Regions from separate parts of the Pantoea sp. SGAir0184 genome, predicted to be linked through region 1. Evidence: predicted binding sites of a transcription regulator. Region 1 holds the regulator's gene; each other region holds the start of a gene.

Region 1 (5,819 bases):
CGTAGTCATCAGCGCCACCGCAAACAGGCCCAGAATGCTTAGGCTGTAAATCATCAGCAACCACGGCAGCAGCTGCGCACCCTGAAAGCGATTCAGCAGTGCGCGACAGCTAAATCCGCCCAGCAGGAAGGCGATGGTCTGCGGAATATAGCTCAGGCCAATGTCCGCCGGGCTCAGACCCGCGGCGGCGAGGATAAACGGCGAGCCGGTCAGCCAGGCGAAGAAACTGGCGGAGCAGGCCGCATAAATCAGTACGTTACCGCTGTAAATACGCGTCGCCAGCAGCGTCAGCCAGCCCGGCTGTGGCGCGCTGTCGTGGCGCGCACGCGGCGCGCTGGCCAGTTTCAGCGTGCCGAACAGCAGCACCAGCGTCACCAGCGTGAGCGCGACGAAGATGGCGCGCCAGTGAAAATGGGCCATCAGCCAGGCGCCCAGCAGCGGCGCCAGCGCCGGTGACAGCGCCACCAGCGGCATAATCGTGGCAAACACTTTGTTGGCTTTGGCCTGCGGATAGCGATCAACCACCAGCGCCTGCCAGCTCACCGCTGCGGCGCACACGCCTACCGCCTGCACAAAACGCAGCGCCAGCATCAGCCAGACGTTAGTCACCCACAGCATGGCAAGACAGCTCAGCGCAAACAGGCTCAGGCCCGCCAGCAGAATGGGTTTACGGCCGAAGCGGTCCGACAGCACGCCCCACAGCACCTGCGCACAGGCAAAGCCGCCCAGAAACAGGCTCAGGCTGGCGCTGATGGTGCCCGGTGCGGAAGCAAAGTCGCGCTGCATGGCGCCGAAGGCGGGTAAATACATATCGGTGGCCAGAAAGCCGAGCATGCTCAGCACGGCAAGGTAAGGCAGAAATCCTTTGGATGACAGCATGGTTTTTCTCATTCGGCAGGTTGAACGGCGGGGAGTGTAAAAGGGTGCAGCGGGCTTTGTGAAACGCTAATATTTGCAGGGTGCTGTTAAAATTTTTGATGGGAAAACTATGTGGTCGGAATATGCACTTGAGGTGGTGGACGCGGTAGCGCGCACCGGCAGTTTTAGCGCGGCGGCGCAGGAGCTGCACCGCGTGCCCTCTGCCATCAGCTATACCGTGCGCCAGCTGGAAGGCTGGCTGGCGGTACCGCTGTTTGAGCGGCAGCATCGCGAAGTGGTGCTGACGGCAGCAGGCGAGCATTTTGTGCGTGAAGGGCGTTCTGTTATCAAAAAAATGCTGGCCACGCGCCGCCAGTGTCAGCAGCTGGCTAATGGCTGGCGCGGTCAGCTCAGTATCGCGGTAGATTGCATCGTCAAACCGCAGCGCACCCGCCAGCTGGTAAAGGATTTTTACCGCCATTTCCCCGATATGGAGCTGATCATCAGCTACGAAGTATTTAACGGCGTGTGGGACGCGCTGGCTGATGGTCGTGTCGATGTGGCGATTGGCGCCACCCAGGCCATTCCGGTCGGCGGCCGCTTCGCCTTTCAGGATATGGGCGCGCTCAACTGGCGCTGCGTGGTGAGTCCGCAGCATGCGCTGGCCCACAGTCCGCAGCTGGACGACGAAACCCTGCGCGCCTGGCCGTCGCTGGTGCTGGAAGATACGTCGCGCGCGCTGCCGCGCCGCATGACGTGGACGCTGGATAACCAGCGGCGGCTGGTGGTGCCGGAGTGGGAAACCGGGCTGGATTGCCTGCAGGCTGGATTGTGCGTGGGCATGGTGCCGGGACACCTGGCGCGCCCGCTGCTGGACAGCGGCGCGCTGGTGGAGCTGGCGTTGCCGCAGCCGTTTCCGGACAGCCCGTGTTGCGTCAGCTGGTCTGAGCAGCGCGCGTCACCGGCGCTGGCGTGGTTACTGGAATATCTGGGCGATGCGGAGACGCTGAACCACGAGTGGCTCAGCGAGAAGGTGGCTTAACGGCGGTAATCGCGGAACGGGCCATCGGCCACGGAGCGGCGCTCAATCAGCGTGGGCTGCACTTCAATGGTCTGCGGCTCTTCGCGTTTGCTGGTGATGCGGTCCAGCAGCATCTCCAGTGCCTTTTCCCCCAGCTGCGCTTTCGGCTGGTGCACGGTTGTCAGCGCCGGGGTGAAGTAGCGCGCGTTGCGCACATTGTCATAGCCAATTACCGAAATATCCTGCGGCACGCGCAGTCCCATCTCGTCGGCCGCGCAAATCGCGCCCATCGCCATGATATCGCCGCCGCAGAACACCGCCGTCGGGCGCTGTTTCTGGTTCAGGATCTGCTGCATTGCCTGATAACCTGACTCCGGTTCGAAGTCACCCTGCACAATCCACTCGGGACGGACGCTGATGCCCGCTTCCTGCATCGCCTGCAGAAAACCCGCATGACGGCCGCCACCGGTGTTGCGCTCCATCTGGCCAGGGATAGCACCGATATCGCGATGGCCGCGCTCAATCAGGTATCGCCCGGCGAGGTAACCGCCGTGGAACGCATTGTCCTGCACGGTATCGGTAAAGTCCCCGCGCGATTCGCCCCAGTCCATGACCACCATCGGGATATTGCGGTTCTCTTCCAGCATCTGCAGCAGATCGTCGGGATATTCGGAGCACATGACCAGCAGGCCATCGACGCGCTTTTGCGCCATCATTGACAAATAGGCACGCTGTTTTTGCAGATCGTTATGCGCGTTGCCAAGAATCAGCGTGTAACCACGCTCAAAGCAGTGATTCTCCACGGCTTCAATAATTTCGGCGAAGTAGGGCGCTTCGCTGGAGGTCGCCAGCAGGCCCAGCGTCTTGGTGTGATTCACCTTCAGGCTGCGGGCCACCGCGCTCGGTGAGTAGTGCAGCGCTTTAATCGCTTCCCATACGGCGTTACGCGTCTCTTCCGCGACAAAACGCGTTTTGTTGATGACATGCGAAACCGTGGTGGTTGAGACCCCGGCGCGTTTCGCCACATCTTTAATGGTTGCCATGAAAATGGTACTCCTGGGCTTATCGCAACTTACTGATAAGTATATTGTTAAACGTTTGCGTCTGCTAATGGTTTTGCGCCCTGAATATCAGGGCTAATCTGCTTAATCGGGCAGGAAAACATCCTTCAGCAGGCTGTCAATGCAGCATGCGCTAAATCTGTTGCGCAACGAAAGGCGGCGATTCTAGCAAGCCGGGGCGGATAACACGAGATTTTTGCCCATCACTGTGCGAAAATTATTTAACCATGCAAACTGTGTGACTAAGGAGTTGTGATGAGTACCGATTTAAAACTGGCATTGACCACCACCGCCGCTGCTCTGCTGATGATTATTGCCTTTAGCTTTACCGCCATTCTGCATTAATAAAAAAGCCGGTGCTGCTGAACAGCCACCGGCTTTTTTGTTGCGCAACGCTGAGCTTAGCGCACGGTTTTCGGCGTCATCATACGGCGTGCGCCAACGTAATGCTTCTGCCAGTAATCCTCGCCCAGCGCGCTAATCTGGATATCCTTACCGGTGCGCGGAGACTGAATGAATTTACCATTGCCCAGATAAACCCCGACATGGTCGGCGGTGCCGCGGTTGTTGATGCGGAAGAACACCAGATCGCCTTTCTCCAGCATCTCGCGCTTGATCGGCGCGGCGTCGCGCAGGTGATACATCTCATTGGCGGTACGGGGAAATTTAAACTTCACCAGATCTTTGTAGGCGTACCACACTAAACCACTGCAGTCGAAACCGGTGTGCGGTGAGGTGCCTCCCCACTGATACGGTTTACCCAGCTGGCCCATCAGTTTCGTCATCGCGGTTTCACGTGCTTTTTGATAGCGCAGGCGGTGGGCTTTGCTCATTTTAATGCCGCTCAGCTGCTGCACTTCATCATCAACGGCAACGTCACGCGATTTTTTCGCCAGCCGCTGATGACCATATTTTTTCGCACTGAGCTTAAGTGAGGATTTGCGCTGGGTGGTGTGCTGAAGTACCGTTTCGCTTTTGTGCTGTTTTTTCAGCCTGAACTTCTGTACCGACGTCAGGCGTGACTTTTTGCTGGTGGTTTTCACCGGGCGTCGTTTGCGACGCTCATCGTCACGCGCGTTCTTTTTCTCCGCTTTCTGCAAACTGGCATTAACCGGCGCATGCGGAGAAGCCGCCGCCACATTAAAGAACAGTTGGGCAAAAGCCAGTATGAAAAGCGTAATCAGTAAACGCATAGTCCGGTTACAGGTTAAGCCGTCGGCAGAAAGCCAGACCGCGGTAAAGTTAGAAAAATCTGATCGACGATCAGCACCGGGGCAATTCTAATCCACTTTTTTTGCAAAAGGTAAGGTCTTTTTCCATTAATCTGTCACGGTACTGAAAGTGGGGCAAAAATGAGCGATTTCAGCTGTTTAACCCAGCGGAATTATTGCTAATTATTAATTGATTAATGCTTATTAATGATATGAAAATGTTATTCGTGGCGCGCGAACTTAACAAACATGGCGATATGCGCCGGCTAAGGCAAAATCCCGTTTTCAGTCGCGGGGCGAAGTCGCTACAATAAACAAACACGAAGTGAAGGATTAAGGAAGGCAAAAATGAGTACTGTTGAAAAAATTCAGCGCCAGATCGCAGAAAACCCGATCCTGCTGTACATGAAAGGTTCGCCAAAACTGCCAAGCTGCGGTTTCTCTGCGCAGGCGGTACAGGCGCTGTCTGCCTGTGGTGAGCGCTTTGCGTACGTAGACATTCTGCAAAATCCGGATATCCGCGCTGAGTTACCGAAATACGCCAACTGGCCAACTTTCCCGCAGCTGTGGGTGGATGGCGAGCTGGTCGGCGGCTGTGACATCATCGTTGAGATGTTCCAGCGCGGCGAACTGCAACCGCTGATCAAAGAGACCGCTGAGAAGCACAAAGAAGCAGAATAAGAAAAAGGCCGACAGCAGTGTCGGCCTTTTTTTTGGCTGCGGTCTGACGGGCCTCAGGCTGAGGCATCGTCTTCGGCCGGCTCTTCACTCACCGCCAGCGGCCAGCCGCCGAGGCGTTTCCAGCGATTTACCAGTTCGCAAAACAGCGTGGCGGTCTGTTCGGTATCGTACAGCGCCGAGTGCGCCTGAGTGCTGTCAAAATCTATCCCCGCCGCTTTACAGGCCTTCGCCAGTACCGTTTGTCCCAGCACCAGCCCGCTCAGCGCGGCGGTGTCAAAGGTGGCGAACGGGTGAAACGGGTTACGCTTCATGCCGGTGCGCTCTGCCGCCGCCATCAGAAAATTATGATCAAAGGTGGCATTGTGCGCCACGATAATCGCCCGGTTACAGCCGCTGTCTTTGGTGCCTTTACGCACCATTTTGAAAATGGCGTGCAGCGCCTCATATTCACTCACCGCGCCGCGCAGCGGATTGCTGGGGTCGATGCCGGTAAACGCCAGCGCTTCGGGATTGAGAATCGCCCCTTCGAACGGCTCCACGTGGAAATGCAGGGTTTCATCGCGGTGCAGCCAGCCATCCTCATCCATTTTTAACGTGGTGGCGGCGATTTCCAGCAGCGCATCGGTTTGCGCATTAAAACCGGCGGTTTCAACGTCAATCACCACAGGATAAAAACCACGGAAGCGTTGATGGAGAGCGTTTAAGGCGTTCGATTCAGACATCAGGATCTCATTGCAGGAAATGGGGCAGCGCGCATTATGGCAAAAATCGGCGCAGGGTGCAGCAGGAGAGGGAAGTCAGCCCGCAAATTAGCAGGCTGACTAACGGCATTAGTTGCCGAGGCCGTGACCGGCGTGTTTGTTTTCGATCAGCTCGATTTTGTAGCCGTCCGGATCTTCCACGAAAGCGATGATGGTGCTGCCGCCTTTTACCGGGCCGGCTTCACGCGTGACGTTACCGCCCGCCTGACGGATGCGGTCGCAGGTC
Region 2 (5,819 bases), 1.2 Mb from region 1:
AAACCGGCAGACGGGCACAGATATCCAGCACTTTCTGTTTGGTGCGCTCGATAGTGGCTTCGTCGTTGATATTGTCGAGAACGTCAGCGATCCAGCCCGCCAGTTCGCGCACTTCCGCTTCTTTGAAACCGCGACGGGTCACTGCTGGCGTACCGATACGCACACCGGAGGTCACAAACGGGCTCTTCGGATCGTTAGGTACGCTGTTTTTGTTCACGGTGATGTTAGCGCGGCCCAGAGCGGCATCCGCCTCTTTACCGGTCAGACCTTTGCTCACCAGATCGATCAGGAATAGGTGGTTGTAAGTACCGCCTGAGACGATGTTGTAACCGCGCTCCAGCAGCACTTCCACCATCGCTTTGGCATTCTTCGCGACCTGCTGCTGATAAGCCTTGAACTCCGGCTCCATGGCTTCTTTGAACGCGACGGCTTTACCGGCGATAACGTGCATCAGCGGGCCGCCCTGACCACCCGGGAACACCGCGGAGTTCAATTTCTTGTACAGCTCTTCGTCGCCGTTTTTCGCCAGGATCAGGCCACCGCGCGGGCCGGCCAGCGTTTTGTGCGTGGTCGAGGTTACGATGTGCGCGTGCGGTACCGGGTTCGGGTACACATCAGCAGCGATCAGACCGGCAACGTGGGCCATATCGACAAACAGCCAGGCGCCGATGCTGTCAGCAATTTCACGCATTTTGGCCCAGTCGCACACGCCAGAGTAAGCAGAGAAGCCGCCCACGATCATTTTTGGCTTATGAGTCTGCGCCAGTTCGGCCAGCTCTTCGTAATTGATTTTGCCGGTTTCATCGATGCCGTAAGGGATAACGTTGTACAGCTTACCGGACAGGTTGACCGGCGAACCGTGGGTCAGGTGACCACCGTGTGCCAGGTTCATGCCCAGAATGGTGTCGCCCGGCTGCAGCAGCGCGGTGTACACCGCGAAGTTAGCCTGGGAGCCGGAGTGCGGCTGCACGTTAGCGTAATCCGCGCCGAACAGCGCTTTGGCGCGATCGATCGCAAGCTGCTCAACGATATCCACATATTCACATCCGCCGTAGTAGCGTTTGCCCGGATAGCCTTCGGCATATTTGTTGGTGAGCTGTGAACCTTGCGCCTGCATAACGCGTGGGCTGGTGTAGTTTTCCGAAGCAATCAGTTCAATGTGCTCTTCCTGACGCACCTTCTCCTGCTCCATAGCCTGCCACAACTCGGCATCATAATCGGCAATGTTCATATCACGCTTTAACATCCGCATCTCCTGACTCAGCAACTTTTTAACGGCAGTTTAAGCCCCGGCTAAGGGGCGAAGGCCAACAGTGTAAACGGTTTTGCCAGGGGACGGTAGCGCCAATCCCCTCTTTTTACGCAAACGATTGGCAAGGCGCTGGTACGGGATTTTTACGCTTTTTAGCCGGGGAAGAAAACCGGATATTTGTTCATCAGCAGCGGGAAAATTTTTCAGCTTTGCGCGCCCGCCAGCAGATTGGCACTCGTCACCCCAGACAAAACCGGGGATTTACAGTACGCGGCAACAGGCATAACATGTATTTAAAATACATGTTTAAAATTACCCTGAGGATCAGCCTATGCTTGACGCGCAAACCATCGCCACCGTGAAATCTACCCTGCCCGCGATTGCTCAACTCGGCCCGCAGCTGACCGGTCACTTTTATCAGCGGATGCTGACGCAGCATCCCGAGCTGAAGAACGTGTTTAACATGAACAACCAGCGCAGCGGCAATCAGCGTGAAGCGCTGTTTAACGCGATCTGTGCGTACGGCAGCAACCTGGAAAATCTTGCGGTGCTGCTGCCGGCGGTGGAGAAAATTGCGCAGAAGCATGCCAGCCTGAATATTCAGCCGGCGCAGTACGCGATTGTCGGGGAAAACCTGCTGGCGACGATTAAAGAGCTGCTCAATCCAGGCGATGAGGTACTGGCGGCGTGGGGCAAAGCCTATGGCGTGCTGGCTGAGGTGTTTATCCAGCGTGAAGCAGCGATTTACCGTGCGTCAGAAGAAAAGGTCGGCGGCTGGCGCGGCGCGCGCGATTTCCGTATCCGTGCGATTACCGCGCAGAGCTCGGTGATCAAGAGTATTGAGCTGGTGCCGAATGATGGAGAGCCGGTGGCGGACTTCCTGCCCGGTCAGTATCTGACCCTCAGTCTGCGCCCGGCGGACAGCGACTACATTCAGCACCGCCAGTATTCGCTGACGCATCTGCCGGATGGCAAAGCCTATCGCATTGCGGTGAAGCACGAAGCGCAGGGCAGCGTCTCCGGCTGGCTGCATCAGCATGCGAAGGTTGGCGATATCGTGCAGTGCGCCGCGCCGGCCGGGGATTTCTTCCTGCAGGCAGCAGCGCAGACGCCGGTGACGTTGATCTCAGCCGGCGTCGGGCAAACGCCGCTATTAGCCATGCTGGCCAGCCTGGCGGAGCAGCAGCACCCGGCCGCAGTATGCTGGCTGCACGCTAGCGAAAACGGCGCGCAGCACGCGTTTGCTGATGAGGTCGCAGCGCTGGGTGCGCAGCTGCCGCGCTTTAGCCGCCACGTCTGGTATCGCCAGCCGCAAGCTGACGACGCGGGACGTTACGACGCGCAAGGCCTGATGGATTTAGCCACCGTCTCAACCGCACTGACCCAGCCAGAGGGGGAGTTCTGGATTTGCGGCCCGCTGGCATTCATGCAGTTTGTTGCGCGCCAGCTGACCGACGCCGGCATCAGCGCCGACCGCATTCACTACGAGGTGTTCGGTCCGCACAAAGTGCTGTAAATGAAAAAGCCTGCACGCGGCAGGCTTTGTGTCTGGTGAGGAGCGAAGGGCTCAGATGGCCTCTTCGTCTTCCTCGCCGGTACGAATACGCACGACGCGCGCCACGTCAAAGACAAAAATTTTGCCGTCGCCGATTTTACCGGTCTGCGCGGTTTTCATGATGGTTTCTACGCAGGTATCGACGATATCATCGCCCACCACCATCTCGATTTTCACTTTTGGCAGAAAATCGACCATGTATTCGGCACCGCGATACAGCTCGGTGTGGCCTTTCTGACGTCCGAAGCCTTTCACTTCGCTGACCGTCATCCCGGTGATGCCCACTTCCGCTAAGGCTTCACGCACATCATCGAGTTTGAATGGTTTGATAATTGCATCGATCTTTTTCATCACAGATCCTTTTTTCGCTCCCTCCATGATGGACGGGTAACTATGAGTATAAGTGTTCCTGACGCTGCCGCAGCAAGCTACTCTTTAAATTCGCTGGCGTCCAGTTCGTGGCGCGACAGCAGCTTATAAAACTCGGTACGGTTGCGTCCAGCCAGACGCGCCGCATGCGTCACATTACCCTTGGTCATCTGTAGCAGTTTGCGCAGATAGTTAAGCTCAAACTGGTTGCGTGCTTCGACAAAGGTCGGTAGCGCCGTGTTCTCGCCGGCCAGCGCCTGCTCTACCAGCGCGTCACCAATCACCGGCGACGTAGTAAGGGCCACGCACTGCTCAATCACGTTAACCAGCTGGCGCACATTTCCCGGCCAGCTGGCACTCACCAGCCGTTTCATCGCATCGACCGAGAAGCTGCGCACAAACGGTTTGTGGCGATCGGCCGACTGGCGCAGCAGATGGTTGGCCAGCAGCGGGATGTCTTCGGCGCGTTCGTGCAGCGCCGGGATCCTGAGATTCACCACGTTGAGACGATAGTAGAGATCTTCGCGGAAGCTTTTCTTCTCCATCGCCTTCGGCAGATCGCGGTGCGTGGCAGAGATGATGCGCACGTTGATGTCAAGATCGCGGTTGCTGCCCAGCGGGCGCACTTTGCGCTCCTGCAGCACGCGGAGAAGCTTCACCTGCAGCGCCTGCGGCATGTCGCCAATCTCATCGAGAAACAGCGTGCCGCCTTCTGCCGCCTGAAACAGCCCTTCGCGCGCACTTACGGCACCGGTGAAGGCGCCTTTGGCGTGGCCAAACAGCTCGGACTCCAGCAGCTGTTCCGGCAGCGCGCCGCAGTTGATGGCAATGAAAGGTTTGCCGGCGCGCGGACTGGCGGCATGAATCGCCTGCGCCAGCACCTCTTTGCCGGTGCCGCTCTGGCCGTTAATCAAAATGCTGACGTCGGATTGCGCCACCATGTGCGCCTGCTCCAGCAGCCGCAGCATCAGCGGATTGCGCGTAACGATCGCTTCGCGCCAGCCGTCATCGCTGACCGGTGCACGCTGGGCCAGCGCATCGTCGATCGCTTTGTACAGCGCGTCGCGATCGACCGGCTTGGTCAGGAAGCTGAATACGCCCTGCTGCGTCGCCGCTACCGCTTCCGGGATCGAGCCGTGCGCAGTCAGGATAATGACCGGTAATCCGGTGTGGCGCTTCTGGATTTCAGCAAACAGCGCCAGGCCATCCATTTCATCCATGCGCAGATCGCTGATCACCAAATCGACTTTCTCTTTCTGCAAATGACGCAGGGCTTCCGGCCCGCTGGCCGCGGTCGCTACCTGATAGCCTTCACTGCTGAGACGCATACCGAGCAGCTTGAGTAAGCCCGGATCGTCATCCACCAGCAGTAAGCGTGCGGCCTGTTTCATGGTTACTGCTCCTCGCTTTGGGCATCGCTGGCACCGTGTGTGCTGTCGCCGCTGTCCGGCGCTTTGCGCGATGACAGCTGACGCTCGATGTCAGTCAGTCGCTGCAATTTACGCTGGGTATCGTCCAGCGTTTGCCGCAGTTGCGTTTGCTGCTGACGCAGGCGATCGAGTTCGGCGTCATTGCTTTGCTGCAGCGCGGCGTAGCGGCCGCGCGCCTCGCTCAGCTCCAGCTGCGCGGCCTGGTTACTGCGCCACAGCTGCAGCAGCGGACGCAGCGCCGCCGGATAATCCGCGCTGTAGCTGTCGAGCGTATCAACGTACTGACGGCGCTCCACCGGCGTCACGTTGCCGTTCGCCAGCAGGATGCCCTGCTTAAAGGCGCGCGCCCAGTTCTGTACCGGCCAGCGCCGCGCTTCCGCCCGCGCTTCGGCCGCCGACAGCCGCTCACCGCAGTCGATAGCGCGCTGCCAGTAAAGTGGATTGCTCATGGCCGCCGGTGCTTCAATCTGCCAGACATTCTGGCAATCGGTGGCCAGATAATCCGCCAGGCGCACGTCCGGCTCCGGCAGGTTCACCGCACCGCGCGGCGTACTGCTCTGGGGAGGCGCCTGACAGGCGCTCAGGCCGATGGCGATCAGTGCGCCGACGAGAAATCGGCTGGATGTGAGTTTCATTAATCAGGCATTCCCGGCGCTGGTAGTCAAAATGATACGAAAACAGACGTCCGCGTCCGTGCGCGTGACCAACTGCAAATCACCCTGCATCCTGCGCAGGCAATCTTTGGCGATGCTTAATCCCAGCCCGCTGCCTTTCACCGGCCCTTTGCGCTGCTGGCTCCCCTGATAAAAGGGCTCAAAGATCATCGCCTGCTCTTCAGCCGGAATCGGCGTGCCGGTGTTGGCCACCTCAATCCACACCTGGTTGCCCTTCTGCTGGCTCTGCAGCCAGATGTTACCGGATTCGCTACCGTAGTTCACGGCGTTCGAGTAGAGGTTATCAATCACTCGCTGCAACAGCGTCGGTTCCGCCAGACAATAGCGGGCCTGCAGATCGATATGCGTGTGCATCTGGCGCGCGCTGGCGGGCAGTGAGTGCACCCTGACGACGCTATCAATGATAGCGTCGATAGCCACCGGTTCCAGCCGCAGCGGACTCTCCGCCAGCCGGCGATTGTAGTCGAGCAGCTGTTCAATCAGCCGCTGCAGATGACGGCTGCTGGTATCGAGAATGGCGACAACTTCCTGCTGCTCCG
Region 3 (5,819 bases), 1.2 Mb from region 1:
ACAAAACGCTCCAGCATGCGCAGGCCCTGACGGGTGTGCGTCACTTCCGGGTGGAACTGCACGCCGTAGAAACGCTTCTCTTCGTTGGCCATGATGGCAAACGGGCAGCTTTCGGTGCTGGCAACCGTCACGAAGTCTGCCGGGATCGCCGTGACTTTGTCACCGTGGCTCATCCACACGTCGAGCAGCGGTTTGCCCGCCGCGCTGATGGCATCTTCGATATCACGCACCAGCGCGCTCGGGGTTGTCACTTCAACCTGCGCGTAACCAAATTCACGCTCGTTCGAGCCTTCAACCTTACCGCCCAGCTGCATCGCCATGGTCTGCATGCCGTAGCACACGCCCAGCACCGGCACACCGGCGTTGAACACATATTCCGGCGCGCGCGGGCTGTTGTGCTCGGTGGTGCTTTCCGGGCCACCGGACAGGATGATGCCGTTCGGGTTGAACTGGCGGATTTGCTCTTCGGTGACATCCCACGCCCAGAGTTCGCAGTAGACGCCCAGCTCACGCACGCGGCGCGCGACCAGCTGCGTATACTGAGAACCAAAATCGAGGATCAAAATACGATGTTTATGAATATTTTCAGTCGTCATTGAGGCGTTTCCATTGGGATGGACTTAATAATAAAAGCGCCCGGCTGGAGCCGGGCGGGAAATCTTACGGGATTATGAACCCATGCGGTAGTTCGGTGACTCTTTGGTGATGGTCACATCGTGCACGTGGCTTTCGTTGATGCCGGCGCCGCTGATGCGCACGAACTCGGCTTTGGTTCGCAGATCGTCGATGGTCGGGCAACCGGTCAGGCCCATGCAGGAGCGCAGGCCGCCCATCTGCTGGTGCACGATCTCTTTCAGGCGGCCTTTATAGGCAACGCGCCCTTCGATGCCTTCCGGCACCAGTTTGTCGGCGGCGTTATCGCTCTGGAAGTAGCGGTCAGACGAGCCTTTGGACATCGCGCCCAGTGAACCCATCCCGCGGTAGGATTTGAACGCACGGCCCTGGTAGAGCTCAATTTCGCCCGGAGATTCTTCGGTACCGGCCAGCATGGAGCCAACCATTACCGCCGACGCACCCGCGGCGATGGCTTTGGCGATGTCGCCAGAGAAACGGATACCGCCGTCAGCGATGACCGGAATACCGGTACCTTCCAGCGCTTCAACCGCGTCGGATACTGCCGTGATCTGCGGTACGCCGACGCCGGTAACGATACGGGTAGTACAGATGGAGCCCGGGCCAATGCCCACTTTCACCGCGCTCACGCCCGCGTTAGCCAGCGCCAGTGCGCCTGCACCGGTCGCCACGTTGCCGCCGATGATTTCGAGGTCCGGATATTTTGCGCGGGTTTCACGGATACGCTGCAGCACGCCTTCGGAGTGGCCGTGCGAGGAGTCGATCAGCAGTACGTCAACGCCCGCAGCGACCAGCGCATCAACGCGCTCTTCGTTGCCGGCACCGGCACCCACTGCGGCACCGACGCGCAGACGGCCCTGCGCATCTTTACAGGCGTTAGGTTTACGCTCGGCTTTCTGGAAATCTTTAACGGTAATCATGCCCAGCAGGTGGAAGCTGTCGTCAACAACCAGCGCTTTCTCGACGCGTTTTTCGTGCATTTTCTGCAGCACGACTTCACGCGCTTCACCCTCTTTCACCGTCACCAGGCGCTCTTTCGGCGTCATGACCGCGGTCACCGGCAGCGTCATATCGGTCACGAAGCGCACGTCACGACCGGTAATGATGCCCACCAGCTCGTTGTCGGCGTTGACCACCGGGTAACCGGCGAAGCCGTTACGTTCGGTCAGCTCTTTCACCTCGGCCAGCGTGGTGGTTGGCAGCACGGTCTGTGGCTCCGTTACGACGCCGCTTTCGTGTTTTTTCACCTTGCGAACTTCATCCGCCTGGCGCTCAATCGACATGTTTTTGTGGATAAAGCCCAGACCGCCTTCCTGCGCCAGCGCAATCGCCAGACCGGCTTCGGTTACGGTGTCCATCGCTGCAGACAGCATAGGAATGTTGAGACGGATGTTTTTGGTCAGCTGGGTGCTGAGATCGGCCGTGTTGGGTAAAACAGTGGAGTGAGCGGGAACGAGCAGGACGTCGTCAAATGTGAGGGCTTCTTTCGCGATTCTTAACATTGCAATATCTCCACCTGGGGCGTTTAAAACAGATAAAATATTGCCGCGGCATTATACAGGCCGAAATCGGTTGCCTCCAGTGTTTTTTCGGAAAAAGTCTTGATCCTCCGGGGCAGGCATGTAGTATCGGTTAATTAACCCTCTGATTTGAAATTTGATCCTCATCACATGTCGCTACCGCCAACCGCCAATATTTTTACTGTCAGCCGCCTGAACACCACGGTGCGCCAACTGCTGGAAAATGAGATGGGCCTGGTGTGGCTCAGCGCTGAAATTTCCAATTTCACTCAGCCCGCTTCCGGTCACTGGTACTTCACCCTGAAGGACGATGGCGCGCAGGTGCGCTGTGCCATGTTCCGCAACAGCAATCGACGCGTCAGCTTTCGCCCGCAGCACGGTCAGCAGGTGCTGGTGCGTGCCAGCATCACGCTGTATGAGCAGCGCGGCGACTATCAGCTGATTATCGAAAGCATGCATCCGGCCGGTGAAGGGCTGCTGCAGCAACAGTTTGAGCAGCTGAAAGCCCGGCTGGCGGCGGAGGGGCTGTTCGACCAGCAGTTTAAACAGCCGCTGCCGGAGCCGGCGCGCCAGGTGGGCGTGATCACCTCTGCCACCGGCGCGGCATTGCACGATGTGCTGCGCGTGCTGCATCGCCGCGATCCCTCGCTGCCGGTGGTGATCTATCCGACCGCAGTGCAAGGCGTTGATGCGCCCGCCGCCATCGTGCGCGCCATCGAGCTGGCCAACCAGCGTGACGAGTGCGACGTGCTGATCGTCGGGCGCGGCGGCGGTTCACTGGAAGATCTGTGGAGCTTCAACGACGAGCGCGTGGCGCGGGCGATTTTCGCCAGCCGCCTGCCAATCGTCAGCGCCGTTGGGCATGAAACCGATGTCACCATCGCCGACTTTGTTGCCGATCTGCGCGCGCCGACGCCTTCTGCCGCTGCCGAGCTGGTGAGCCGCAACCAGATCGAGCTGCTGCGCCGTTTGCAGTCTCAGCAGCAGCGCATGGAGATGGCGATGGACTATTACGTGGCGCAGCAGCAGCGCCGCTTCACCCGGCTGCAGCATCGTCTGCAACAACAGCATCCGCAGCTGCGCCTGGCACGCCAGCAAACCACGCTGATTCAGCTGCAGCGTCGTCTGCAGGAAGCGGTCGACCAGCGGCTGCGCCTGGCGCGTCGCCAGCAGGACCGCCTGCTGCAGCGCCTGCAATCCCAGCAGCCGCAGGGACGTATTCTGCGCGCTCAGCAGCAGTTACAGCAGTGGCACTACCGGTTGCAGCAGGGCATGGAAAAACAGCTCAATCACAGCCGGCAGCGTTTTGGTACGCTGGCAGCACAGCTGGAAGGCGTGAGTCCGCTGGCGACGCTGGCGCGCGGCTTTAGCGTCACCACCGATGCTCAGGGCCAGGTGGTGAAAAAGACCCGTCAGCTGCATACCGGCGATCTGCTGCGTACCCGGCTGGATGATGGCTGGGTGGAGAGTCAGGTGACGGCGTTACAACCACAGAAGACGCGCAGCCGTAAGGCGTGATAATCTTTTCAGACGCATAAATGGTTGATAACCCCCTGTAAATCGCGCGGGCTGCAGACGCAGCGGCGCACGATTGATAAGCAGGTCTATACTTTCTGACATACCCATCCGTCAGGGAGTTCGACATGCCTTACAGCGTTATTCCTCCGTATATTCTGCGAAACATCATCGATAACTGTTCCGGCGCACAGCAGGATTACGCGCGGCGCACCCTCACCCACGTGCAACAGCTGATGGCGGAACATCCTCACACCGCCAGCGCAGCCAGCACTGCGCAGCCCGGCAGTGTTTTGCGTGCTATCTACGACGCGGGTAATACGCAAAATCTGCCCGGCACCCTGATCCGTGAGGAAGGCCAGCCCGGTAACGGTGACGTCGCCGCAGACGAAGCGTGGAACTATCTCGGCATCACTTATGATTTCTACTGGCAGATCTACCAGCGCAACTCGCTGGACAACAAAGGCCTGAAACTGGATGGCACCGTGCATTACGGCAGGGAGTACCAGAACGCCTTCTGGAATGGCCAGCAGATGGTATTTGGCGACGGCGACGGTGAGATCTTCAATCGCTTTACCATTGCCATTGATGTGGTCGCGCACGAGCTGACGCACGGCGTGACCGAAACCGAAGCCGGGCTGATTTACTTCCAGCAGGCGGGTGCGCTCAACGAATCGATGTCCGATGTGTTCGGCTCGCTGGTGAAGCAGTATCACCTCAGGCAAAGCGCCGATCAGGCCGACTGGATCATCGGCGAAGGGCTGCTGGCGGCGGGTATTAAGGGCAGCGGCCTGCGCTCGATGTCCGCGCCCGGTACCGCCTATGATGATCCGCTGCTCGGCAAAGATCCGCAGCCTGCCGATATGGATCACTATATCGACACGCGCGAAGACAACGGCGGCGTGCATCTTAACTCCGGCATTCCTAATCGCGCCTTCTATCTGGCGGCGACCGCGCTGGGCGGCTTTGCCTGGGAACGGGCCGGTCAGGCATGGTACGACACACTGTGCGACAAGGAACTGCCGCAGGATGCCGACTTCAGCACCTTTGCGCGCTTTACCGTACAGCATGCCGCAAAACGTTTTGATAATACGGTGGCACAGGCGATCCAGTCCGCGTGGCACGAGGTAGGTGTAAGGTGAATATTCAGCTGACCGATGACGCCATCATTGAGCTGGCGCGTGAAGGCGGCATTGCATTTATCCCCGGCCTGCGCAGCGAGCGGCGATTTGCGCTGGCGCAGCTGCCGGAACCGCAGAAGCAGCGCGTGTGCAACGTGCTGGAGCAGGCGCTGCCGCTCGGCGAGCCGGAGGAACAGGCCGCCAGCATCGGGCGCGGCGACCAGCGCTATTTCCGCATCCAGATTAGCTACGCGACTCACCGCGAAGCCGGAACGATTGTGATTCTGATTCCGGAAAACGTTGCGCCTCCTGAACTGCAGGCGCTGTGGCGCGATGGCGAAGAATAACTTAGACAGTTCCCACAGCATCGCCGTAACTAACTGACTATACTGGATAACGTGGCTAGCTAGTCCACATCAAAGAAAATACCCTTAGATGAGGTCTCTGCTATGACACAAACCAAGCAACGAGGCGGTGCCGGGAACTTTGCAGAGGACCCGGAGCGCGCCAGGGAAGCCGGTAGCGCGGGCGGCAAAGTCAGTGGGGGCAATTTCAGGAACGATCCTGAGAGAGCCAGGGAAGCTGGAAGAAAAGGAGGTCAAAAAAGCCGTCGCCCCTCTAAGCAGAAGTAAGTAAGGATCCTTACAGGAAGGAGTACGCCACGGAAGGTTAATAAAAAAGGCCGACATCATGATGTCGGCCTTTCTTTTACTGCGGCTTACTTGCTGTCGGGCAGCGCGTAAGCAATCACGTAATCACCGCGATCCGGCGACTGACGCGCACCGCCTGCAGAGATCAGGATGTACTGTTTGCCGGTTTTCGGCGAAACATAGCTGATTGGTCCGCCCTGGCTGCCCACCGGCAGACGTGCTTTCCACACTTCTTTACCGGTTGAGCTGTCGAAGGCGCGCAGGTAGTAATCCTGGGTGCCGGCAATAAATACCAGACCGCCCTGCGTTGCCAGCGTACCGCCCAGCGTCGGCATACCGACCGGCATCTGCGCATGCATTTTGATACCAAACGGACCGGT
Region 4 (5,819 bases), 1.5 Mb from region 1:
CCGTCGACAGCGGCGAGGCACAGCGCGACCAGATCCGACTGCAGGCGCAGCATGATCGGCTGCGTTTCCGGATCGCCGAAGCGGCAGTTGAATTCGATCACCTTTGGCTGACCGGCTTTGTCGATCATCAGACCGGCATACAGGAAACCGGTGTAGGTGTTACCTTCCGCTTTCATGCCGTTGACGGTTGGCCAGATGATCTGATCCATCACGCGCTGGTGGATCTCATCGGTCACTACCGGTGCCGGTGAGTAAGCGCCCATGCCACCGGTGTTCGGGCCGGTGTCGCCGTCGCCAACACGTTTGTGATCCTGGCTGGTGGCCATCGGCAGGACGTTATCGCCGTCCACCATCACGATGAAGCTGGCTTCTTCACCATCAAGAAACTCTTCGATGACGATGCGGTGACCTGCGTCGCCGAACGCATTGCCGGCCAGCATGTCCTGCACCGCCGCTTCCGCTTCGGCCAGCGTCATGGCGACGATGACGCCTTTACCCGCGGCCAGACCGTCCGCTTTGATGACGATCGGCGCGCCTTTCTCACGCAGGTAAGCCAGCGCGGGTTCCACCTCGGTGAAGTTCTGGTATTCCGCCGTCGGGATCTGCTGGCGGGCAAGGAAATCTTTGGTGAAGGCTTTTGAGCCCTCCAGCTGCGCGGCCGCCTGCGTCGGGCCAAAGATTTTCAGGCCGGCAGCGCGAAACGCATCGACTACGCCAATCACCAGCGGCGCTTCCGGTCCGACGATGGTCAGGTCGATGTTTTCCTGCTGCGCAAACGCCAGCAGTGCCGGAATATCGGTGGCGCTGATGGCCACGTTCTGCAGGGCCGGCTCCAGCGCGGTACCGGCGTTGCCTGGCGCAACAAATACGGTTTCTGCCAGCGGCGACTGTGCTGCTTTCCACGCCAGCGCGTGTTCACGTCCACCATTACCAATCACTAAAATTTTCATCGTTACGGCTCCAGGCTATTAATGGCGGAAATGACGCATGTCAGTGAAGATCATCGCGATGCCATGCTCGTCGGCGGCAGCAATCACTTCATCATCGCGGATGGAACCGCCCGGCTGGATCACACAGGTGATGCCCACTGCCGCCGCAGCATCAATGCCATCGCGGAACGGGAAGAAGGCGTCGGAAGCCATGGCGGAACCCTTCACCTCCAGTCCTTCGTCAGCGGCTTTGATGCCGGCAATTTTGGCAGAGTAAACGCGGCTCATCTGGCCCGCGCCAATACCGATCGTCATGTTGTCGCGTGCATACACAATGGCGTTGGATTTAACGAACTTCGCCACTTTCCAGCAGAACAGCGCGTCACGCAGTTCCTGTTCGGTCGGCTGACGTTGGCTGACAACGCGCAGCTGGCTGGCATCGACCATACCGAGATCGCGATCCTGAACCAGCAGGCCACCGTTGACGCGTTTGAAGTCGAGACCGGCCACGCGGCTCTGCCACTGACCGCACACCAGAACGCGGACGTTCTGTTTGGCTGCGGTCACGCGCAGTGCCGCTTCACTGGCCGATGGCGCAATAATGACTTCCACGAACTGACGGCTGATGATCGCCTGGGCGGTCGCTTCATCCAGCTCACGGTTAAAGGCGATGATGCCGCCGAACGCCGAGGTCGGATCGGTTTTATAAGCGCGCTCGTAGGCGGCAAGAATTGAATCGCCTGCGGCGACGCCGCATGGGTTAGCGTGCTTGACGATAACGCAGGCTGGCTCGCTGAACTCCTTGACGCACTCCAGTGCCGCATCGGTATCGGCAATATTGTTGTAGGACAGCGCTTTGCCCTGCAGCTGCTGTGCGGTGGCGACTGACGCTTCGCTGACTTGCTCTTCAATATAGAAAGCAGCGTCCTGATGGCTGTTCTCGCCGTAACGCATATCCTGCTTTTTAATAAAGTTGAGGTTCAGGGTGCGCGGGAAGCGGCCGGCCGGCGCGGTGCTTTCGCCGTGATAGGCCGGTACCAGGCTGCCAAAGTAGTTGGCAATCATGCTGTCGTAAGCGGCGGTGTGTTCGAAGGCTTTGATGGCCAGATCGAAACGGGTTTCCAGCGTCAGGGAGTTTTCGTTGGCATCGAGCTCCGCGATGATCGCGTCGTAGTCACGGCTCTTTACCACGATCGCCACGTCTTTGTGGTTCTTGGCTGCCGAGCGCACCATGGTGGGGCCGCCGATATCAATGTTCTCAACGGCATCTTCCAGGCTGCAGTCGGCTTTCGCCACGGTCTGGGCAAAGGGATAGAGGTTCACCACCACCATGTCGATAGGATTGATGGCGTGCTCGGCCATGATGGCATCATCGGTACCGCGACGGCCCAGAATGCCACCGTGCACTTTTGGGTGCAGCGTTTTGACGCGTCCATCCATCATTTCCGGGAAACCGGTGTAGTCAGAAACTTCCGTGACGGGCAGGCCGGCATCTGCCAGCAGGCGCGCGGTGCCACCTGTGGAGAGCAGCTCAACACCACGATGGGAGAGGGCCTGAGCAAATTCGAGGATACCGGCTTTGTCAGAGACACTGAGCAGAGCGCGGCGTACAGGACGACGTTGTTGCATGGTGGTTTTATCCCTTGGCTTTGTTTCGCGTAAATAAGAGCGTTACATCAGGCTTAACTTTCTCTCTCTATATAGAAGAGAACATTTACCTCAGGTAACGCCCCAAAAGGGGCATCCTTGACGTCGCGGGGCATTGTAGCGAAAACGTTTGCGCGATGCTCGCCTAAATTTATTACCGGTTGCAGATGTGGATAACTTTGTGTGTAACCGGGTATAAGGCGGGGTTTTGCTGTGGAATGCAGCGAACGATTGTTTTTATTGAATTTAGCGGTTGCGCGTGCCGAACAACTCCCTATAATGCGCCTCCATCGACACGGCACAACGACTTACGGAATGCGGTGTAGACAGGAAGCTTCGTTAAGAACTTCCGCCGGAGAAAAACGCTGAAAAAAGTGTTTGACTCTGAAGGAGGAAAGCGTAATATACGCCACCTCGCGACAGCAGGCCGAACGCCGCGTCGCACCGCTCTTTAACAATTTATCAGACAATCTGTGTGGGCACTCGCAGGATTGATATCACAAGCCTACGGGCTTTAAAAAATATCAAGTCTTTGCTGAGTGAACACGTAATTCATTACGAAGTTTAATTCACAGAGCATCGCTGCACTCGTTGCAGCAAATCAAACTTTAAATTGAAGAGTTTGATCATGGCTCAGATTGAACGCTGGCGGCAGGCCTAACACATGCAAGTCGAACGGCAGCACAGAAGAGCTTGCTCTTTGGGTGGCGAGTGGCGGACGGGTGAGTAATGTCTGGGAAACTGCCCGATGGAGGGGGATAACTACTGGAAACGGTAGCTAATACCGCATAACGTCGCAAGACCAAAGTGGGGGACCTTCGGGCCTCACACCATCGGATGTGCCCAGATGGGATTAGCTAGTAGGTGGGGTAATGGCTCACCTAGGCGACGATCCCTAGCTGGTCTGAGAGGATGACCAGCCACACTGGAACTGAGACACGGTCCAGACTCCTACGGGAGGCAGCAGTGGGGAATATTGCACAATGGGCGCAAGCCTGATGCAGCCATGCCGCGTGTATGAAGAAGGCCTTCGGGTTGTAAAGTACTTTCAGCGGGGAGGAAGGCGGTGAGGTTAATAACCTCGCCGATTGACGTTACCCGCAGAAGAAGCACCGGCTAACTCCGTGCCAGCAGCCGCGGTAATACGGAGGGTGCAAGCGTTAATCGGAATTACTGGGCGTAAAGCGCACGCAGGCGGTCTGTTAAGTCAGATGTGAAATCCCCGGGCTTAACCTGGGAACTGCATTTGAAACTGGCAGGCTTGAGTCTCGTAGAGGGGGGTAGAATTCCAGGTGTAGCGGTGAAATGCGTAGAGATCTGGAGGAATACCGGTGGCGAAGGCGGCCCCCTGGACGAAGACTGACGCTCAGGTGCGAAAGCGTGGGGAGCAAACAGGATTAGATACCCTGGTAGTCCACGCCGTAAACGATGTCGACTTGGAGGTTGTGCCCTTGAGGCGTGGCTTCCGGAGCTAACGCGTTAAGTCGACCGCCTGGGGAGTACGGCCGCAAGGTTAAAACTCAAATGAATTGACGGGGGCCCGCACAAGCGGTGGAGCATGTGGTTTAATTCGATGCAACGCGAAGAACCTTACCTGGCCTTGACATCCAGAGAACTTAGCAGAGATGCTTTGGTGCCTTCGGGAACTCTGAGACAGGTGCTGCATGGCTGTCGTCAGCTCGTGTTGTGAAATGTTGGGTTAAGTCCCGCAACGAGCGCAACCCTTATCCTTTGTTGCCAGCGGTTCGGCCGGGAACTCAAAGGAGACTGCCGGTGATAAACCGGAGGAAGGTGGGGATGACGTCAAGTCATCATGGCCCTTACGGCCAGGGCTACACACGTGCTACAATGGCGCATACAAAGAGAAGCGACCTCGCGAGAGCAAGCGGACCTCATAAAGTGCGTCGTAGTCCGGATTGGAGTCTGCAACTCGACTCCATGAAGTCGGAATCGCTAGTAATCGTAGATCAGAATGCTACGGTGAATACGTTCCCGGGCCTTGTACACACCGCCCGTCACACCATGGGAGTGGGTTGCAAAAGAAGTAGGTAGCTTAACCTTCGGGAGGGCGCTTACCACTTTGTGATTCATGACTGGGGTGAAGTCGTAACAAGGTAACCGTAGGGGAACCTGCGGTTGGATCACCTCCTTACCTGAAGATACTTTCCCGCGAAGTGCTCACACAGATTGTCTGATGAAAAAGTAATGAGCAAAGCGTCTTACGAAAGAGACTTCAGTGTCCCCTTCGTCTAGAGGCCTAGGACACCGCCCTTTCACGGCGGTAACAGGGGTTCGAATCCCCTAGGGGACGCCACTTGCTGGTAATGAGTGAAAGGCGTTACCGATAATACTTCAGAGTGTGCTGATTAAGCATGCTGCGAAGTATTTGCTCTTTAACAATCCGGAACAAGCTGAAAATTTGAAACGACGCGTCGCGTTCATTCTCCGTAATAAGAATGAAATTGACGATGCGTTCGGGTCTCTCAAATGCTTGCAGTCTGCAGCGTTGCAAAACGTCTGTGGGTTGTGAGGTTAAGCGACTAAGCGTACACGGTGGATGCCCTGGCAGTCAGAGGCGATGAAGGACGTGCTAATCTGCGAAAAGCGACGGTAAGGTGATATGAACCGCTACAGCCGTCGATGTCCGAATGGGGAAACCCAGTGTGTTTCGACACACTATCGTTAACTGAATACATAGGTTAACGAGGCGAACCGGGGGAACTGAAACATCTAAGTACCCCGAGGAAAAGAAATCAACCGAGATTCCCCCAGTAGCGGCGAGCGAACGGGGAGCAGCCCAGGACCTGAATCAGCTTGTGCATCAGTGGAAGCGTCTGGAAAGTCGCGCGATACCGGGTGACAGCCCCGTACACGAAGATGCATGAGCTGTGAGTCCGACGAGTAGGGCGGGACACGTGGTATCCTGTCTGAACATGGGGGGACCATCCTCCAAGGCTAAATACTCCTGACTGACCGATAGTGAACCAGTACCGTGAGGGAAAGGCGAAAAGAACCCCGGCGAGGGGAGTGAAACAGAACCTGAAACCGTGTACGTACAAGCAGTGGGAGCCTACTTGTTAGGTGACTGCGTACCTTTTGTATAATGGGTCAGCGACTTATATTCTGTAGCAAGGTTAACCGCATAGGGGAGCCGAAGGGAAACCGAGTCTTAACCGGGCGTTAAGTTGCAGGGTATAGACCCGAAACCCGGTGATCTAGCCATGGGCAGGTTGAAGGTTGGGT

What was found. Region 1 encodes PurR, which represses purine synthesis genes. Its sites were predicted from a motif close to CANGCAAACGTTTGCNTG; they were not measured.
Region 2: glyA (serine hydroxymethyltransferase) is a predicted target of PurR. The motif match lies at 1,360-1,377, and genes of this name have one in related genera.
Region 3: guaB (IMP dehydrogenase) is a predicted target of PurR. The motif match lies at 2,195-2,212, and genes of this name have one in related genera.
Region 4: purH (bifunctional phosphoribosylaminoimidazolecarboxamide formyltransferase/IMP cyclohydrolase) is a predicted target of PurR. The motif match lies at 2,696-2,713, and genes of this name have one in related genera.

What each region holds. Positions count from the first base shown of each region.
Region 1 is NZ_CP028050.1:2,384,032-2,389,850, reverse strand. Features, by position in the region: gene punC (purine nucleoside transporter PunC) at 1-879, opposite strand, end outside; gene punR (DNA-binding transcriptional activator PunR) at 989-1,900, shown strand; gene purR (HTH-type transcriptional repressor PurR) at 1,897-2,922, opposite strand; gene C1N60_RS11190 (cytochrome bd-I oxidase subunit CydH) at 3,196-3,285, shown strand; gene C1N60_RS11185 (C40 family peptidase) at 3,342-4,133, opposite strand; gene C1N60_RS11180 (Grx4 family monothiol glutaredoxin) at 4,500-4,832, shown strand; gene rnt (ribonuclease T) at 4,886-5,554, opposite strand; gene gloA (lactoylglutathione lyase) at 5,663-5,819, opposite strand, start outside.
Region 2 is NZ_CP028050.1:1,146,349-1,152,167, reverse strand. Features, by position in the region: gene glyA (serine hydroxymethyltransferase) at 1-1,246, opposite strand, end outside; gene hmpA (NO-inducible flavohemoprotein) at 1,584-2,768, shown strand; gene glnB (nitrogen regulatory protein P-II) at 2,820-3,158, opposite strand; gene glrR (two-component system response regulator GlrR) at 3,236-4,567, opposite strand; gene qseG (two-component system QseEF-associated lipoprotein QseG) at 4,570-5,241, opposite strand; gene C1N60_RS05215 (sensor histidine kinase) at 5,245-5,819, opposite strand, start outside.
Region 3 is NZ_CP028050.1:1,184,368-1,190,186, reverse strand. Features, by position in the region: gene guaA (glutamine-hydrolyzing GMP synthase) at 1-596, opposite strand, end outside; gene guaB (IMP dehydrogenase) at 669-2,135, opposite strand; gene xseA (exodeoxyribonuclease VII large subunit) at 2,304-3,671, shown strand; gene C1N60_RS05380 (M4 family metallopeptidase) at 3,797-4,810, shown strand; gene C1N60_RS05375 (protealysin inhibitor emfourin) at 4,807-5,136, shown strand; gene C1N60_RS05370 (con-10 family general stress protein) at 5,239-5,421, shown strand; gene C1N60_RS05365 (glucose/quinate/shikimate family membrane-bound PQQ-dependent dehydrogenase) at 5,508-5,819, opposite strand, start outside.
Region 4 is NZ_CP028050.1:3,911,670-3,917,488, reverse strand. Features, by position in the region: gene purD (phosphoribosylamine--glycine ligase) at 1-950, opposite strand, end outside; gene purH (bifunctional phosphoribosylaminoimidazolecarboxamide formyltransferase/IMP cyclohydrolase) at 969-2,558, opposite strand; rRNA gene C1N60_RS18510 (16S ribosomal RNA) at 3,187-4,728, shown strand; tRNA gene C1N60_RS18505 (tRNA-Glu) at 4,815-4,890, shown strand; rRNA gene C1N60_RS18500 (23S ribosomal RNA) at 5,107-5,819, shown strand, end outside.